2 regions of the Streptomyces sp. 2P-4 genome follow, and region 2 is predicted to be linked to the other one. Evidence: riboswitches for the same ligand, from Rfam matches in the RefSeq annotation. Region 2 holds a riboswitch; the other holds the start of a gene.
The links. Region 2 has a riboswitch for glycine ahead of gcvP (aminomethyl-transferring glycine dehydrogenase). Riboswitches for the same ligand answer to the same signal wherever they lie in the genome.

Region 1 (3,061 bases), 3.7 Mb from region 2:
ACCTCGACGATCCGCGGGCCCGCGTCCGGCGCGCCGAGGGCGGCGCCGAGCACCTGCTCCAGCTCGTTCTCCGGCCAGCCGCCGTCCCCGCCCATGTCCGCCTCCGCTCGTCGCGCCGTGTTCCGCGCCCGAGGGTAGCCGCCCGCGCGGCCACGCGCGGTCCGGGCCCCCGCGGCCGGTCAGGCAGCCGGCCGGACGGCCGGGGGCGCCGGCCGGAAGGCTATACGGGTCAGCCGGGCGGCCGCGGGCCGGTCCAGGAGGACCACCGACGCGCAGCCGGCGGGCAGCGGCCCGGTCTCGGCGGCCCGGAGCAGGCGGTCGACGGCGGCCCGGTGGCGGGAGAAGGCGTACGCCGACACGCCGCGGCCGCGCGCCTGCTGCCCGGCCAGGGCCTCCTCGGGGGTGGCCACGAGGAGCACCAGGTGCAGGGCCCGGCCGCGGCGCCGGGCGGCCGCGGCGAGCAGCCCGCGCACCCAGGCCTGCGTCCCGCAGTCGTGGACGACGACGGAGGCGCCGGAGCGCAGGGCCTGCCACATCCCCCAGTAGTGGGCGATCCGCACCAGCGGCCGGTAGGCGGCGTACGGCAGGGCGCGGGGCATGCGGCGCTCCCAGCGCTCGCGCACGTCCTGCGAGTCGATGCCGAGGCCTTCGGCGGCGCGCTTGATCAGCGTGCTCTTCCCGCCGCCGGGCAGGCCCGAGACCACGACGACGTCCCCCTCGGCGAAGCCGAGCCGCTCGGGGCCGCTCCCGCCGGTGCCGCGCAGGTCGCGCACGGACCCGCGGCACGCTCCCGCCGCCGGCCGGGCCGGCACCCCCTCCGCCGTACCCGCCGTGGCCAGCACTCCGAACCTCCGCACACCGATCGCCTCCCCCGCACGGGTCACCGGGACCCATTCCCACCCAATGTAAAGGGACGGTAATACGGCGTCCCGGGTTTGCGTCGGCGCGTCCGCCCGGCGGACGCCCGCCCGCGCCGGCCCCCGCCCCGCCCCGCCCCTCCGGCCTTTGGCGGATGGAACGGTCTTTCGGGCCCGCGCACCCGTTCTCCGGCACCTCGTGCAATGATGTGCGCCATCTGGACCAACTGCATACCGGCCGCTTGAATCCGCGCGGGAGAGTCCCGGCAGGCCGCGAGGCCGTGCCCGGGCGCCGAAGGAGCAAGTACCTCCCTTGAATCTCTCAGGCCCCGTACCGCGTGGATGAGGCAGATCTGAAAAGCGAGCCGCGCCCCGCCCGTCCCCCGCGACGGAGCCGGGGGGTGCTCCACCCAAGGTGCAAGTCGGTGATCCCGCTCCCGGGAACTCTCGGCGAACCTCTCAGGTTCCGATGACAGATGGGGAGGAACGTCCTCGTCATGTCATGCCCTGGGACCCGGGAGCCACACCCATGAGCAATGCCCCCCGCCTGACCGCGCTCGATGCGCTGCACCGCTCGCTCGGTGCGACCATGACCGACTTCGCCGGCTGGGACATGCCCCTGCGGTACGGCAGCGAGCGCGACGAGCACAACGCCGTGCGCACGAAGGCCGGCCTGTTCGACCTCTCCCACATGGGCGAGATCACCCTGACCGGGCCGGAGGCCGTCAAGGCCCTCGACTACGCCCTGGTGGGCAACATCTCCACCGTCGGCGTCGGCCGCGCCCGCTACACGCACATCTGCCGGGAGGACGGCGGGATCCTCGACGACCTGATCGTCTACCGCCTCGGCGAGACCGAGTACATGGTCGTCGCCAACGCCTCGAACGCCCAGGTCGTCCTGGACGCCCTCACCGAGCGCGCGGCCGGCTTCGACACCGAGGTCCGCGACGACCGCGACGCGTACGCGCTGATCGCGGTGCAGGGGCCGGAGTCGCCCGCCATCCTGGCCTCGCTGACGGACGCCGACCTGGACGGCCTGAAGTACTACGCCGGCCTGCCGGGCACGGTCGCGGGCGTCCCCGCGCTGATCGCCCGCACCGGCTACACCGGCGAGGACGGCTTCGAGCTCTTCGTCTCCCCCGCGCACGCCGTGGAGCTGTGGCAGGCGCTGAGCAAGGCCGGCGAGGGCCGCGGCCTGGTGCCGTGCGGCCTGTCCTGCCGCGACACGCTGCGCCTGGAGGCGGGCATGCCGCTGTACGGGCACGAGCTGACCACCTCCCTGACCCCGTTCGACGCGGGCCTGGGCCGGGTCGTGAAGTTCGAGAAGGAGGGCGACTTCGTGGGCCGCGCCGCCCTGGAGGCCGCTGCCGAGCGCTCCGCCTCGAACCCGCCGCGCAAGCTGGTCGGCCTGGTCGCCGAGGGCCGCCGGGTCCCGCGCGCCGGGTTCCCCGTCGTGGCCGGCGGCCAGGTGGTCGGCGAGGTCACCTCCGGCGCCCCGTCCCCGACTCTCGGCAAGCCGATCGCCATGGCGTACGTCGACGCGGCACACGCCGAGCCGGGCGCCTCCGGCGTCGGCGTGGACATCCGCGGTACCCATGAGCCGTACGAGGTCGTCGCCCTGCCCTTCTACAAGCGGCAGAAGTAGACCCCGACGCGTCGGCACGCCCGCACGCTCCCGCCTGCCGGGCCGAGTCTCGACAGGCAAGACAACCGTTCGTCCGCACTCCCCCGCATCCAGGAGAATCAGGCCATGAGCAACCCCCAGCAGCTGCGTTACAGCAAGGAGCACGAGTGGCTGTCGGCCGCCGAGGACGGCGTCGCGACGGTCGGCATCACCGCGTTCGCGGCCAACGCGCTCGGTGACGTCGTCTACGCCCAGCTCCCCGCCGTCGGCGACACCGTGACCGCGGGCGAGACCTGCGGCGAGCTGGAGTCGACCAAGTCGGTCAGCGACCTGTACTCCCCCGTCACGGGCGAGGTCGTCGAGGCCAACCAGGACGTCGTGGACGACCCGTCGCTCGTCAACAGCGCCCCCTTCGAGGGCGGGTGGCTCTTCAAGGTGCGCGTGTCGGAGGAGCCGGAGGACCTGCTCTCCGCCGCCGAGTACGAGCAGCTCACCCTTTCCGGCAACTGAACCAGGGACCGAAGATGTCCGTTCTGAACACCCCGCTCCACGAGCTCGACCCCGACGTCGCCGCCGCCGT
Region 2 (3,061 bases):
AGCGGGTCGGTGGGGCTGGCCGGCTCCAAGATGCTGGCGAAGGTGGCCTCGGAGGAGGCAAAGCCGGACGGGCTGCTGCTGATCGAGCCGGGGACCGAGCGCGCGCTGCTCGCGCCGATGCCGGTGCGCACGCTGCCGGGGGTCGGCCCGGCCACGGGGGAGCACCTGCGGCGGGCCGGGATCACCACGGTGGGGGAGCTGGCGGAGGCCGGCGAGGACGAGCTCGTGCGGCTGGTGGGGCGCGCGCACGGGGTCGGCCTGTACCGGATGGCCCTGGGGCTGGACGACAGGCCCGTGGTGGCCGAGCGCGATGCGAAGTCGGTCTCCGTCGAGGACACCTTCGACATCGACCTGCACGACCGGGTCCGGATCCGTACGGAGGTGCAGCGTCTCGCCGACCGGTGCGTCGGGCGGCTGCGCGCCTCCGGGCACTCGGGGCGGACGATCGTGCTGAAGGTGCGCCGCTACGACTTCTCGACGCTGACGCGCTCCGAGACGCTGCGGGGGCCCACCGACGACCCGGCCGTGGTGCGGGAGGCCGCGGCGCGCCTGCTGGAGGGGGTGGACACCACCGGCGGGGTGCGGCTGCTGGGCGTCGGGGTCAGCGGGCTGGCGGACTACACCCAGGAGGACCTCTTCGCGCAGTCCCTCGCCGGTGCTGCGGCCGGGACGCAGCCCCGAGAGGCCGGCTCCGGCGCGCAGGGGGCCGTACAGTCCCCGCCGGACGGTGAGGGAGCCGCAGGGGCGGAGGAGGCCCCAGGGGCCCCCGGGGGCAGCGGGGCGGACGGGGCGGCCGAGCCTGCGCGCGAGCGGCACTGGCCGGCCGGCAGCGACGTCTCGCACGCCGTGTACGGGCCGGGGTGGGTGCAGGGCAGCGGCGTCGGCCGCGTGACCGTCCGCTTCGAGCGCCCGGGGTCCCCGCCCGGCCGGGTCCGCACCTTCCGCGTCGACGACCCCGACCTGGCCCCCGCCGACCCGCTGCCCCTCGTGGGGCACGGCGAGGCCCCCTCCGCGGAGTCCGCCGAGGGGGCCGGAGCGGGGCCGGGCGCGCTGTGAGGGCTACTCCTCGTCCCGGTCGCCGGAGGCCAGGTGGCCGAAATCACGCCGGGAGGCGATCTCCGACGGCAGGGTCACGTCCAGGCCGTAGTGGTGGTACAGCTGGAGTTCCTGCTCGGGGGAGAGGTGCCGGCCCACGCCGAAGTCGGGGGCGTTCCGGATCAGGGAGCGCTCGAAGGGCACCCGGAGGGCGTCGCCGACCAGCTCACTCGGTTCCAGGGGGACGAAAGCGTCCCGGCTGAACAAACCGGTCCGGACGGCCGCCCACTCGGGGACGCCCGTCGCGTCGTCGAGGTAGACCTCGTCGACGGTGCCGATCTTCGCACCGTTGCGGTCGAACGCCTTGCGGCCGATCAGGCTGCGCGGGTCGATGTCGGTCTGCACGGTCACCTCCACGAGGTCGCAACTCTCCGCTATGACCAACAAAAGGGCATTTCCGGGCGGGGGGCCACTCGAGGGAGGCCCGGGAAGCGCGCTGGTAGGCTGGGTATCGGCTGACGACCCTGTGCGGGAGAGTCCTCCACCGAGCTCGACGGAGGCGCCGAAGGAGCAAATCCTCCCCGGAATCTCTCAGGCATACGTACCGCACGGACGAGGCCACTCTGGAAAGCAGGAGCGGGTCCCGGGCGCGTGCCGGTTCCCCCTCCTCACCGACGGTGAAAGCCGGATCCCCGCGGAGCAGTCCGCAGGGGCCCGGTGAAGCTCTCAGGTTGAGATGACAGAGGGGGAGGCCGTCCGGGCGCCCGCGCCGTGGTGCCCCTCGCAGGTCGTACGACCCAGGAGGCCTCCGTACATGACCGCCAACCGCATTCCGCTCTCCCAGCTGGAGCGAGGCATTCCCTTCGAGCAGCGCCACATCGGCCCGGACGCCGAGGCGCAGGCCAAGATGCTCGCCCACGTGGGCTTCGGCTCGCTGGACGAACTGACCGCTGCCGCGGTGCCGGATGTGATCAAGAGCGCGGCCGCGCTGGACCTCCCGGAGGCGCGGACCGAGGCCGAGGTGCTGGCCGAGCTGCGGAGCCTCGCCGCCCGCAACGAGGTCCTCACCCCGATGATCGGCCTCGGCTACTACGGGACGTTCACGCCGCCGGTGATCCTGCGCAACGTCATGGAGAACCCCGCCTGGTACACGGCGTACACCCCGTACCAGCCCGAGATCTCCCAGGGCCGCCTGGAGGCGCTCCTGAACTTCCAGACCGTCGTCGCCGAGCTCACCGGCCTGCCGACCTCCGGCGCCTCGCTCCTCGACGAGGGCACCGCGGCCGCCGAGGCCATGACCCTCGCCCGCCGCGTCGGCCGCGCGAAGGGCAGCGTCTTCCTCGTCGACGCCGACGCCCTGCCGCAGACCATCGCGGTCATCGAGACCCGCGCGGAGCCGATCGGCATCGACGTCGTCGTCGCCGACCTCTCCGAGGGCATCCCCGCCGAGATCGCAGAGCGCGGCGTCTTCGGCGTGCTGCTCCAGTACCCGGGCGCCTCCGGTGCCGTCCGCGACATCAAGCCGCTGATCGACCGCGCCCACGAGCTCGGCGCGATCGTCGCCGTCGCCGCCGACCTGCTCGCCCTGACCCTGCTGGCCTCGCCCGGCTCGCTCGGCGCCGACATCGCCGTCGGCACCACGCAGCGCTTCGGCGTCCCGATGGGCTTCGGCGGACCGCACGCCGGCTACATGGCCGTCCAGGACAAGCACGCCCGCTCGCTGCCCGGCCGGCTCGTCGGCGTCTCCGTCGACGCGGACGGCAACAAGGCCTACCGCCTGGCGCTGCAGACCCGCGAGCAGCACATCCGCCGCGAGAAGGCCACCAGCAACATCTGCACCGCGCAGGTGCTGCTCGCCGTGATGGCCGGCATGTACGCCGTCTACCACGGCCCCGAGGGCCTGCGGACGATCGCCCGCCGCACCCACCGCTACGCGGCGCTGCTCGCCGCCGGCCTCACGGCCGGCGGGGTCGAGCTCGTACACGGCTCCTTCTTCGACACGCTCACCGCGCGGGTCCCCGGCAAG

Region 1: another riboswitch for glycine. It lies ahead of gcvT (glycine cleavage system aminomethyltransferase GcvT); the one in region 2 lies ahead of gcvP (aminomethyl-transferring glycine dehydrogenase).

What each region holds. Positions count from the first base shown of each region.
Region 1 covers NZ_CP095011.1:2,189,867-2,192,927, forward strand. Annotated here, with positions in the region: gene MUK52_RS09130 (enhanced serine sensitivity protein SseB) at 1-95, opposite strand, end outside; gene MUK52_RS09135 (AAA family ATPase) at 180-863, opposite strand; glycine riboswitch at 1,101-1,204, shown strand; gene gcvT (glycine cleavage system aminomethyltransferase GcvT) at 1,387-2,502, shown strand; gene gcvH (glycine cleavage system protein GcvH) at 2,608-2,991, shown strand; gene glyA (serine hydroxymethyltransferase) at 3,006-3,061, shown strand, end outside.
Region 2 covers NZ_CP095011.1:5,925,663-5,928,723, forward strand. Annotated here, with positions in the region: gene MUK52_RS26350 (DNA polymerase IV) at 1-1,056, shown strand, start outside; gene MUK52_RS26355 (PRC-barrel domain-containing protein) at 1,060-1,440, opposite strand; glycine riboswitch at 1,555-1,652, shown strand; glycine riboswitch at 1,653-1,788, shown strand; gene gcvP (aminomethyl-transferring glycine dehydrogenase) at 1,850-3,061, shown strand, end outside.